3 linked regions of the Cellulophaga algicola DSM 14237 genome follow. The protein of the gene in region 3 interacts with the protein of the main gene of each other region in a pairwise test. Links are inferred from orthologs where the notes say so. Each region holds a gene or a part of one and is shown on either strand. Other genes may lie near its edges. The genes, in order: tsaE, CELAL_RS14605 and rlmB.

Region 1 (4,077 bases), 4.0 Mb from region 3 along the record:
TTAATTCTAATTCCGCTAGCGTAGGTGGTTCTACTTTAAGTAGAATAGTACAACCAAAAACTTTTTTGGTATCTCTTGTAATTTCTGCACCTGCATTGGTGTATTCTATATCCGAAAAGTTAGCACCTTCTCCGGCACCAGCTTCTAATAATACCCGATGACCATTTGCGGTAATTGCATTTACGGCATCAGGAGTTAAACAAATACGTTTTTCTTGGTATTGATTTTCTTTAGGAATTCCAATGAAAAGTTCTCCTTTTTGGCGTAATATTTCTAGGGTTTCTTCTTGCGGAAGTAACTGTTGTTTGCTAAAGGGTGATGTTGGTTTATCCATTTGCTGTAAATATAAAAATAAGTCAATTAATATTGACAAACTACTATCATTAAAATGATAGTAAAAGCAAATTTACAACTTTTAACTTGTTAGGTCTTTTTCTTTTTGCAAGCGTTCTCGTTCTTTATATTCTTTCAGTTCAGCATCAATAGCATCTAAATCTATGCCGTGTACATGTTTATCAAATAATTTTACACGGATAAAATATACAATGGGTATGATTATCATACAGACACCCAATAAATAGAGTAGCTCGTTTTCGTCAACTTTACTAGACTCACCATATATGGCAACAAATAGTTGGAAAGCATACATGGCTATTGGTATTAGAATAGCATGATACCACCAATTTTTACAAGTGATAAACCATACTACCAGTAAGTATAGAGGAACAATTTTGGCTAAATAATAGTACATGGCAACATAAACTTCACCATAGCCATTTTCTGTTATCATAATTCCAAAAAACCTGTAGGATGTATATTCTTCTCCCTGTGGTATGTATTTATAAGAATAAAAAATCAAAACTGAAAGTGAAACAAGTAGGGCTAATAAACCTTCGATTAATAATTTTTTTTTAATGGTGGCTTTATTTTTTTTCATCGACAATCTAATGGAATCATTAAAACAAACTTTAAAAACAGTAAAATATTGTATAAAAAAAGCAACTTACTTTTAAATAAGTTGCTCATACTATTTTTAAGTAAAACTAGGACTAACCTCCATAACCTGGTCTAGGCTTAATCAATTTTTTCTCAATACTATTTGTTTCATATAGTGAATCATCATCATTTGAGCTTGTAGAAGAACAAGAAGATAATGCGAATAATGTGATTGCAGCGATTGCTAGAAGGGATTTTTTTGTGTTCATCGTAATAATTTTAGTTGGTTTTTATTTTGATATAAACTTTGAGTAAAAAAAAGGACTAACCTCCATAACCTGGTCTAGGCTTAATCAATTTTTTCTCAATACTATTAGTTTCATATAATGAATCATCATCATTTGAGCTTGTAGAAGAACAAGAAGATAATGCGAATAATGCGATTGCTGCGATTGCTAGGAAGGATTTTTTTGTGTTCATCGTAATAATTTTAGTTGGTTTTTATTTGATTTTGATATAAACTTTGAGTAAAAAAAAAAGGACTAACCTCCATAACCTGGTCTAGGCTTAATCAATTTTTTTTCAATACTATTAGTTTCATATAGAGAATCATCATCATTTGAGCTTGTAGAAGTGCAAGAAGATAAAGCGAATAAAGCGATTGCAGCGATTGCTAGAAGGGATTTTTTTTGTGTTCATCGTAATAATTTTAGTTTGGTTATAATTTAATGTCAAAAAAACAAATGTAGGAAAATATATACGTATTATACTTTCTTACAATGTTAAATTAAACACTTTAACTTTAAAAACCTACATATTAACGATAAAAATTTTTTTTAACAGAAAAAACATACTAAAAATGCTAGCTAAGCGTTCGCGGCATTTTTTAATATTTTTTAATTGCTCTTATTTTGATTCCTTATGAGGGAATTTCAATAATCCTTGTAGTCTTATTTATAATTGTTATAGAAATATGAGTGGCATCTTCAGGAATTAAATTGGGTAATTTATCGGGCCATTCCATGAATACCCAATAATTAGAGTACAAGTAATCTTCCACGCCAAAATCTAAAGCTTCAGATTCATCATTTAATCTATAAAAATCAAAATGATAGGCTAAAGTATTGTTTTGAGCATCACTATATTCATTCACTATTCCAAAAGTGGGACTACTTGCTTCCCCTTGTCCTCCAAGTTCTTTTACAATAGCTTTTATTAAGGTGGTTTTACCAGCTCCCATTTCACCATGAAAGCATATTTTTTTAGAAGGCGAGTTTTCTATAATGAACTTGGCTATTTCTTTAATTTCCTCTTGCTTGTATTCCTTTTTCATATCATATTTTTAGAACATACAATTTTAAGGTATATATTTATGGCAAAAAAATTCCCTATTGAAAATTCTCCATAAGAAATTACTAAAGCTGAATTTGCTTTTAGCTGTTATTGTATTTTGTTTACCACTTATCCTGTATGCTTACCTATTAATTCCAGAAAATCAATACCTAGATCTTTACATTTTTCAGTATAAAGTAGAAGCGTTTAAGAATGCTCGTTTTTTTCTTTTTTTTCTTTTTCAAAAAGTTTATATAATTTTATTTATAACTATTTGGTTTCTTACCATTGCAGATTGGTGGCGCTATTTTTTACTTCCTTCTATTGTTTTAGTCATCCTTCAATTATACTCGATATTAGAAATAGAATATGGGCTTCAAGAAAATTATGTTGCGGTAGGCATTGGTATGGGTGTTTTTTACTCCATTTTATTGCATTTAGTACATGGGAAGTCAAAAATTTATTTCGCGAATACCATTCATATGATAACTTTTGATATTATTAAGTTATTATTTAACTATTCTAATGAAAAGAAGATTGTTAATTTAAAGCAAAAACTTATAGAGGAACAGGACTTTAATAATACGGTAAGTATTGAGAGAAATGATCTCAACTTTAAAGTAAAAACCTTAGAATCTTATTTAGCATATAATGGTAGCTTTATTTATTTGCATCTGATAAAGAGGTTTAATTCTAAAATAGAATATCTCATTGCAGCTTTATTAATTATGGCTCCAATTATATTAAAAATCTACAAATTAATACCTGATGATTTAGATAGCGTCATTAGATTTGGATCTATTGTTTATGACACACAATTTCTTACTTTAAATTTATTTTTATACTATTTTAGTATTAAATTTTTTCATATTTATTTGCTTAGCATATGGTTTTTTACTACAAAGACTATTTTAAAATATGGAATACTGTTTAATTTAATTATAGCAATTTTTCAAATGGTTCAAGTTTTAGACAATACGACAACTAAACTTGACGAAAATGAATTGTTTGCGGTTCTACCAATAATGATTCCTATTTTAATAACCTTTTTGTTGCTGCATAAAACCATAAAATACAAAAGTAAAAATGAAATTTTAAATGAAGAGATAGAGCAGGAGATTCAACAAGTTTTGACAGAATTAAATACTTTGGAGAATAATGAGAATAAATTAATTCAAGAATTAATACTTCTTAGAAATAATAAGAATATTCTAGACAAAGAAGATTATTTTAGGCGGCTGAAAGCGTTAAAATCTAAGCTTCAGAATAGCCTTGTGGATTAAATCAGTTTTTAAACTCTAATTTTATTTTGAAAATCCCTCAAAGGAAACATCTTAAACTGAACCTAATATTGGCAATATGTGTATTTTGTTTGCCCTTATTATTTATTCTTATTTATTGATACCTGATGTTAAAGTTTTCAATTTATTTTTTTGGAAATTTTCAATGGATGAATCTATTGATTTAAATTTTATTATCTACTGCAAAAAAACTTATGTGATAGCTTTTGTTAGTGTCTGGTTTCTGACTATATCTGATAGGTGGAAATATTGTTTAGCACCTCTTCTTGTGTATATGTGTTTTCGTATTTCTGAGGTTGTTATTGTTGAATTAAATTTAAATTTTAACTCATACATATTTGGCATCATGGTTGGATTATTATATTGTTTCCTTCTCAATCAGTTTGATAAGAAATTTGAATTTAACACTGTTGAAAAAATTAAAATTTTAGTTTTCGATATAACTAATCTGTTTTATTTAAGTTATGTTGAAAGAAAGTTCTTTATAAATAAAAGAGACCTATTTACT
Region 2 (4,145 bases), 2.6 Mb from region 3 along the record:
TTAAAATGCTTGCCCACCCAACCTGGATATATCTTACCATCCAAATAAGTAGCACCTTCAATTTTTTTACTGCCGACATAAAACTCATACATAGCATATGAATTTGAATTTTGAGTATCAATCTCTGTGCATTCAGCTATTCCATATACCGAAAAATATTTCAAATGAAAGTATGTCTGCAAATTAGTATATAAAAAAAAACATGCAAATAACAAACCAATAACAGCTACTGATTTTTTAGAGTTAAAAAAATCTTTAAACTTATTCATTCTATATTATTTTCTCCTTCTATTTCAATTTTAACTTTTTTAGCAGTTGCGGTTTTACTGGAGTTGACGCCTAATCTCATGGTGTGCGTCAAAAAACCACCCATACTATTATTAAACTCTATAAGTCCAAAGCTTCCTATAGTTTTATTTACACTTCCACCCAACATTCCAAATGTAAAATCAACAAGTACCTCCGTACTTTTCGTTTGTTTAAGTTTATAATTATTTTTCTGTTTCGCATTAAATGAAGACCTTAATAAAACTGAGCTCGGATTGAACTTAAATACTCCTGTTATTGCTGCTTTATATGGATCAACCTCGGTAATATCGAAACCATTACCCACATACTGAGCTGCAGCATCACCAAAACCAAAAGCTAAACTTGTTTGGAGACTAGAGTTTAATGTTAACCCCATATTATAGGTAGAAAACATATTTTTAATATAAGACACCGAAGAAGCTATTAATTCACCCTCTGCTACTAGCGCAGGAAAAAGTTCCACACCTCCGATTATAGCTAGAGGAATACCAATAGTTATCATAATTATCTTTGATTCATCAACGGTATCATAAGCTTTCCAAATTTTAGCATCTTCTTTTTTACTAACAGTAACTGTAAGCATTTTTGCGAAAATTGCAGCAGAACTAGATATTCGCTTTTTTATTTCTTCATCTGAAATAGGTAATTCTCTTTTGCGCTCTAGACTAACAAAAGTCGCCAAACCATCTAAATTAACATTTACATAATCAACTATAAAATATCTATTTTTATTTAAGTCATTTCTATAACAACGCAAACTACCTACAGTATCAAAAAAATACCAGTCATATGTTTTTACTGAAACTTTTTTAACTTCTTGATTTATAAAATTATTTAGTGTTAGTGCTAATTCTGTTTTAATAGCCCTCTCTAACCCCAATCTTGAAGCACGTTTATTCTTACTAACAACTTTATTAGCATTAATTTGCAATTGTTTTTTTAAGTTCTTTAATCGCACATTATCTACAAATTTTTCCATTTACCCTAAGTATAAAAAGTATATTTTCTATACAATTTAGATAAAAAAAAACTTAAAACTAAATTTAATCGTTAACTTGATCTTAATTTAATTATTGAAGCTGATTCAAAAACCAATAACAGCTACTAATTTTTTAGAGTTAAAAAAATCTTTAAACTTATTCATTCTCTATTGCTGTTCTTGTTCTTCCACTTGTGGAGGTTGTTCTGGCTGTTTAAACAAATCAATATAGGCATTCCCCAAACTATCTATGAGCGCACTAGCGGTTAGTGCTTGATACCCTAATTTTTCAACTGCAATATCTCCAGAGGTACCGTGCAGGTAGACTCCAAATATAGCCGCTTTCAACGCACCGTAGCCCTGAGCTATTAATCCTGTGATGATTCCAGTTAACACATCACCACTACCCGCAGTAGCCATACCAGGATTTCCTGTAGTATTTATATACCCTTTATTATCATACACAGTAATGGTATGCGCCCCTTTTATCACTAAGACGCAATCATATTTCTTAGAAAATGCTTTTGCTTTTTTTAATTTATCAAAATCGTCTTTCCATTTCCCTAACAAACGTTCTAATTCTTTAGGGTGTGGCGTTAAGACCGTTTGAGCCGGCAGGTTCTTTAAAAAAGCTTCATTTAAAGCTAATATATTTATAGCATCAGCATCTAAAACTAATGGTGTTTTATTTTTCTTCAAGAAATTGCCCAGTGCCTTTTGTGTTTCATTAGCCGTACCCAAACCTATTCCTAGCCCAATCACATCAGGCGTAATCTCAAATTTTATTTTTGTTATAAATTCTTCATGTTCATCAGTTAATACCATTATTTCAGGTACTGCAGTTTGCATAGGTACATAACCGCATTTAGGTAGATATGCCGTAACCAAACCACTACCAGCGCGCAAACATGATTTTGAAGCTAATTGTACAGCGCCTATCTTGCCATAACTACCTCCAATAATTAAAGCGTGACCGTACGTACCCTTATGAGCAAATTTCTCTCGAGGAATATACGTAGGTAATACTTCTAACTTACTTATTAATTCGTAGTCAACTTCTGTATTCGCTATAAATTCAGCATCAATACCAATATCTATGATCTCCCATTGATTGGCATAGACACCAGTTTCTGGAAGAAAAAATACCAATTTAGGAGTTTGAAAACTCAAAATATGATTTGCTTTTACAACAGCATCTTTATTCTTTACTGGTTTATCCGTGAAAAGTCCCGAAGGTAAATCTACTGCAAGAACAAAAGCTTCTGATGTATTAATTTTTTGCATCAACTTAACAACCCAAGCATCTGGATTCCTATTTAATCCAATGCCAAAAATTGCATCTATGACAATGTCTTCTTTACTAATTTCTGGAAACTCAGAATCGTTATTAATAAAATTAGGCCAAATTTTACGCTCTTTTAATCGATTTAAATTCAATAAAAAATCGTCCGAACGTTTCTCACTATAATTTACGATATGCACTTCTATAGCATAGCCATGTTCTTGTAAATGTCTTGCAACAGCAACACCATCTCCTCCATTATTACCAATACCACAAAATAATTGAATTTTCACTGGAGCACCTTGAAGTCTAAGATGTAACCAATTAAAAATTTGGATAGCAACGCGCTCCATGAGTTCGTCACTTTTTATTTGCTGTTTTTCTATTGTATATTTATCAGCTTGGTAGATTTGTTTTGCGCTAAAAATCTTCATTCAATAATAATATTTAACATTAATTGCTAATTCCGTAATAATTTCGGAAATCATTTGATAAGGAACTCAAAAATACTACATTTGACTATATCTTTAAAAGATATAAAGATCAAATAATGGATAGTCAATTTAACCTTTCTACATTTTATATTGCGTGTGATAATACTACTATCACAATCAGCACCACTACCCCATTGGGGTAAGCTGCTATTAACTCGTCCGTTTTCGCATATTCATGCATTTTTATTTTTATTACCACAAAACCATTTCACATAATGAAAGTTCTAAAATTTGGAGGCACTTCTGTTGCTAACGCAAAAAATATAGCCCTTGTAAAAAACATAGTGGCAAATTCTAAAGCAACTAAAAATATCGTTGTTGTTTCTGCCTTAGGCGGAGTTACAGATTTACTATTAAATACGGCAACACTAGCTTCGGCTCAAGATAACACCTATAAAAACAGCCTTAAAGAAATTGAGGAAAGACATCTAAATACGATAAAAGAGTTGATCCCTGTCTTGCAACAAAGCAAGGTTTTGAGTAAAGTAAAAAGCGAACTTAACACATTAGAAACATTATTGGAAGGCGCTTATTTAATAGGAGAAATTACACCAAAACTATCCGATAAAATTGTTAGTTATGGTGAGCTCTTATCGTCCTATATTATTAGTGAGTATTTTATAGCCGAAAAACTGAATTGTTCTTATAAAGATAGTAGAGAGGTCATAAAAACAAATTCTAATTTTGGTAAGGCTATTGTTGATTTTAAGGTAACGAATACCAATTGTAAGGAATTTTTCACTGCTGTTCCCGAACAAATAATTGTAATGGCTGGTTTTATAGCCTCCTCTATTTCTGGAGATTCTACAACCTTAGGAAGAGGTGGTTCTGATTACACGGCAGCCATTATAGCTAGTGCTATTGATGCTGAACTATTAGAAATTTGGACGGATGTTAGTGGAATGTATACCGCTAATCCTAGAATCGTAAAACAAGCGATGCCTATTCCGCATATTTCTTATGAAGAAGCTATGGAACTATCACATTTTGGAGCCAAAGTATTGTACCCCCCAACCATACAACCTGTACTTGCTAAAGGAATTTCTATTGTCATCAAAAATACTTTTGATGCTGAAAACGA
Region 3 (3,979 bases):
TTAAGCGCTCTATTTATAGCCATGTAACTTCCGTTACTTTTAGGTGATGTAGCTAGATAAATTGCACATTGACTAAGGATGATCCTGGCTTCAGGATAACCTATGGTGGTTACTGCCTGAAATGTCGTATTTGCCATGACAAGAGCTGTAGGGTTTGCTAATCCAATATCTTCAGAAGCAGCTATTAGCATTCTTCGGGCAATAAATTTTACATCTTCGCCACCTTCTATCATTCTTGCAAGCCAATAAACGGCAGCGTTAGGGTCACTTCCTCTAATAGATTTTATAAACGCTGAGATAATATCGTAATGTTGTTCTCCGGTTTTATCATAACGAACCGTATTTTTCTGTACCTTTTGTAGCACTAAATCATTTGTTATTTCAATAGTATCTCCGCTTTCAGAATTGATAACGAGTTCAAACATATTTAACAACTTTCTACCGTCTCCACCGGATAATCGCAGCAACGCATCGGTTTCTTTTAGCGTAATAGTTTTAGATTTTAAATGTTTATCTAAAGCAATAGCTCTTTCTAACAGTGCAACTAGATCATCTTTGCCAAATTCTTTTAAAATGTATACTTGACATCTTGATAGTAATGCGGGGATCACTTCAAAACTAGGATTTTCTGTAGTAGCTCCTATTAGAGTTACCCATCCTTTTTCTACAGCAGCAAGTAATGAGTCTTGTTGTGATTTGCTAAACCTATGAATCTCATCAATAAATAATATCGGATTTTTTGTTGTGAATAAGCCGCCACTTTGTTTTGCTTTGTCTATAACCTCGCGAATATCTTTTACACCACTATTAATTGCGCTTAAGGTGTAGAAGGGCCTGCCGCTTTCCATAGCGATAATGTTGGCTAATGTAGTTTTACCTGTTCCTGGAGGTCCCCAAAGTATTAACGAAGGAATTATTCCTTTTTTAATTTGATGCGTAAGAGAGCCATTGTCACCTACTAAATGAAGCTGGCTAATGTAATCTTCTAATGTCTTTGGGCGTATTCGCTCTGCAAGAGGTTCATTCATACTACAAAAATACAAATTCTACTTATGACAATTTATCATGTTTAGAGATTTTGGTTGTGTTTTTGATTCTCATTTTATAAATTACTGGTATGCAAGGATCCAAACACTTTCAATTTTCTAATACAGTGCTTATTGCGCCATTACTTTTGGTTTTGGCTATTTGGATTGTTTTTCTAGTGGAAATTAGATGGGGTATAAATTTTAATAAATATGGAGTGTACCCTCGGACTATACGTGGTCTTCGCGGTATTTTATTTAGTCCTTTTATACATGGTTCTGCCCAGCACTTGTATAATAACACAGTACCACTTGTAGTTTTAACAACCTCATTATTTTATTTTTATAGGAAAAATGCATACCAAGTTATTATTTTTGGAATACTAGTTTCTGGTTTCTTAACATGGTTAATAGGGAGAGAGTCTTACCATATAGGAGCTAGTGGTTTGATCTATGTTTTGGCTAGTTTTATTTTTTTTAAAGGAGTTTTTACCAAATATTACCGTTTAGTAGCCTTGTCCTTGATGGTGGTTTTTGTTTATGGAAGTATGTTATGGTATATTTTTCCTATCCAGGATGATATTTCTTGGGAAGGGCATTTGTCTGGGTTTCTTGTGGGTTTTGTTTTTGCCTATTATTTTCAAACCCCAATTCCCGAAACTAAAAAGTATGATTGGGAAAGAGAGGGTTATAATGAAGAGGAAGACGAATTCCTCCAACACTTTGATGAAAACGGGAATTTTGTAGAACGTACTCCAGAGCCAGAGGTCGAATTAAAAGACCAGCCAGAGGTTATTATACAATACCACTATAAGAAGAGTGAAAACCAGAAGGAGTAAAAGATATTTACAGACTACGTTGTCTAACGGCTTCATATAAAAATACCCCACATGCAACAGACACGTTTAATGATCCTATTTCTCCTAATAAAGGAATCTTAGCCTTATCATCTACTACTTTTAAAATAGAAGGAGAGATACCTAAATCTTCTGAACCCATGATAATAGCACAAGGTTCTTTAAAGGATATGTCATAAACAGAATTTTCTGTTTTTTCTGTGGCTGCTATTGTTTTAATTCCTGAAGCTTGTAAATAGAAAACGGCATCTTTGATATGGTCAACTTTAGCAATGGGAACTTTAAAAGCAGCTCCAGCAGAAGTTTTTATGGTGTCAGCAGTTACTGGTGCTGCACCTTTTTTTTGAATGATGATCCCGTCTACTCCAGTACATTCTGCAGTTCTAATAATAGCACCAAAATTTCTAACATCAGATAGTTGGTCTAGTAATAAGAATAGGGGGGTTGTTTCTTTTGCAGAAACCTTCTCTACTAACTCTTCAAGAGTAAAAAATGTAATAGGTGATATGGTAGCAATAACCCCTTGATGATTCCCTTTTGTTAACCTGTTTAGTTTTTCTACAGGAACATACGAAGAATTAATCCCGTTTCTTCGGATAAGTGTTTCAAATTCTTTGAATAAATCGCCTTTAAGACCTTTTTGAATAAAGACTTTATCAATTGCCTTATCTGCATTTATTGCCTCAATAATTGCTCTTATTCCGTAAATCTGAGTATTGTTTTCCATTGGTGCAAAGGTAAATAAAAAAACCACCTCGAATGAGGTGGTTTTTAAAAATATAACTAAGAATTTACTATTTAGTTTAAATCCCAGAAAAGTTTAGTTTCTGCAGCATCGCCACCAATTGCAGTAGTAGCTGCTTCATAGTTAGCACCGTTTAAGGTTTGTTCCTGAATTGGATACGTATATCTTGCTGGGTAACCAGAAAGAGGTTTAAATGGAACGGCCATTAATGGGTAGTCAAGTAAGCGAATAGAAGTCCAACCTTCTAAGCCTCTGTTGTAAAGAGCAATCCATTTTTGGGTTCCAATAACTTCTTTCCATGGTTCAGTAGCAGTACTAGCTGCAAGTGCTGTATCGTAATCTACAGAAGATTGTGCTATATAAGTATCTGCATCAGCAGATGCTCCACCCCAATAAGCCACAGAAGCTTTAATACCATCTTCGTAAAATTGCTTTGCAGTTCCTGCGATTGCAAAATTTCTAGCAATGGCTTCAGCTTGTAAAAAGGAAACTTCAGCATAATCTAATAAAACACCAGGTTCTGTAGGTGTTTCTAGTCTAGCAGCAACATGAGAAAAATTATCATAACTAGATTTTTCACCTATATTTCCTCCTTTAAAGGTGCCGTCAGCAGTAGCTTCAAAGTACAATGGTCTTCTAGGGTCATTTAAAGTATTCATGTGATCAATAATCGTAGTTGCAGCTACGAAATCTGTTCTCCCACTTAAAACTAGGTTATCATAGATAGGATTTGTATTAGGGTCTGCAGATAGATAAGCATAGGTAGCATTGTCTTCATTGCTGGTAAATACACCACTTGCTATGGCATCAATTACGGTTGCTTCTGCATAAGAATTGTCAACATCAGACAACAGAATACCCATTCTTAATTTTAAGGAGCTAGCAAATTTCTTCCATAAAGTTACATCGCCACTATACAATCTATCAGCACTTCCGAAACTACCATTTGTAGTATCAAAAGCATCAATAGCTATAGTTAATCTTTCGATTAAATCTTTGTAAATGGTTAGACCATCATCATATTTAGGAAGTAAAATTTCAATGTCTCCTGCCTCAGTGTAAGGAACATCGCCAAATACTTCAACTAAACTACTATATGCATAAATTTTCATTACTTCGATAACAACTAGCTTATTAGCTTTCGTATCCGCATCTGCTGGTAAAGCATATTCAGTTTCTGCAATAATTTCTGCAGAAGTATTCAGGTCTTTTAGAACATCTTTATACATCGCATCCCAGTGACTTTGAGGAATGGTTCTATTAACTTGATTATAGTTGCTTTCATCAGTGTAAAGGGTTTCTTGTAAATATTGTGCCCACAATTTGGTGTTATTCAAATTTACATTCAGGTC

Evidence for each region.
Region 1: the proteins of rlmB (region 3) and tsaE interact in binary tests that used the Escherichia coli proteins (3 or more experiments, as listed by UniProt). The link is inferred for Cellulophaga algicola DSM 14237 from one-to-one orthologs.
Region 2: the proteins of rlmB (region 3) and CELAL_RS14605 interact in binary tests that used the Escherichia coli proteins (3 or more experiments, as listed by UniProt). The link is inferred for Cellulophaga algicola DSM 14237 from one-to-one orthologs.

What each region holds. Positions count from the first base shown.
Region 1 is NC_014934.1:4,763,413-4,767,489, reverse strand. Bases 563-3,473 are described here. They hold tsaE (tRNA (adenosine(37)-N6)-threonylcarbamoyltransferase complex ATPase subunit type 1 TsaE), read right to left. Parts: upstream 2,270-3,473; coding sequence 1,856-2,269; downstream 563-1,855. Other genes in these bases: CELAL_RS20705 (hypothetical protein), read left to right, coding at 2,328-3,473; CELAL_RS22030 (hypothetical protein), read right to left, coding at 1,261-1,416; CELAL_RS20715 (hypothetical protein), read right to left, coding at 563-937. Outside these bases: CELAL_RS20720 (alanine dehydrogenase), read right to left, coding at 1-334; more of CELAL_RS20715, read right to left, coding at 416-562; more of CELAL_RS20705, read left to right, coding at 3,474-3,551. UniProt on the Escherichia coli protein: Required for the formation of a threonylcarbamoyl group on adenosine at position 37 (t(6)A37) in tRNAs that read codons beginning with adenine.
Region 2 is NC_014934.1:3,363,484-3,367,628, reverse strand. Bases 731-3,709 are described here. They hold CELAL_RS14605 (bifunctional ADP-dependent NAD(P)H-hydrate dehydratase/NAD(P)H-hydrate epimerase), read right to left. Parts: upstream 3,005-3,709; coding sequence 1,457-3,004; downstream 731-1,456. Other genes in these bases: thrA (bifunctional aspartate kinase/homoserine dehydrogenase I), read left to right, coding at 3,280-3,709; CELAL_RS14610 (hypothetical protein), read right to left, coding at 731-1,288. In the rest of the region: CELAL_RS14615 (hypothetical protein), read right to left, coding at 1-269; more of CELAL_RS14610, read right to left, coding at 266-730; more of thrA, read left to right, coding at 3,710-4,145. UniProt on the Escherichia coli protein: Bifunctional enzyme that catalyzes the epimerization of the S- and R-forms of NAD(P)HX and the dehydration of the S-form of NAD(P)HX at the expense of ADP, which is converted to AMP.
Region 3 is NC_014934.1:721,991-725,969, reverse strand. Bases 741-3,553 are described here. They hold rlmB (23S rRNA (guanosine(2251)-2'-O)-methyltransferase RlmB), read right to left. Parts: upstream 2,610-3,553; coding sequence 1,872-2,609; downstream 741-1,871. Other genes in these bases: CELAL_RS03125 (SusD/RagB family nutrient-binding outer membrane lipoprotein), read right to left, coding at 2,681-3,553; CELAL_RS03135 (rhomboid family intramembrane serine protease), read left to right, coding at 1,118-1,864; CELAL_RS03140 (replication-associated recombination protein A), read right to left, coding at 741-1,028. In the rest of the region: more of CELAL_RS03140, read right to left, coding at 1-740; more of CELAL_RS03125, read right to left, coding at 3,554-3,979. UniProt on the Escherichia coli protein: Specifically methylates the ribose of guanosine 2251 in 23S rRNA.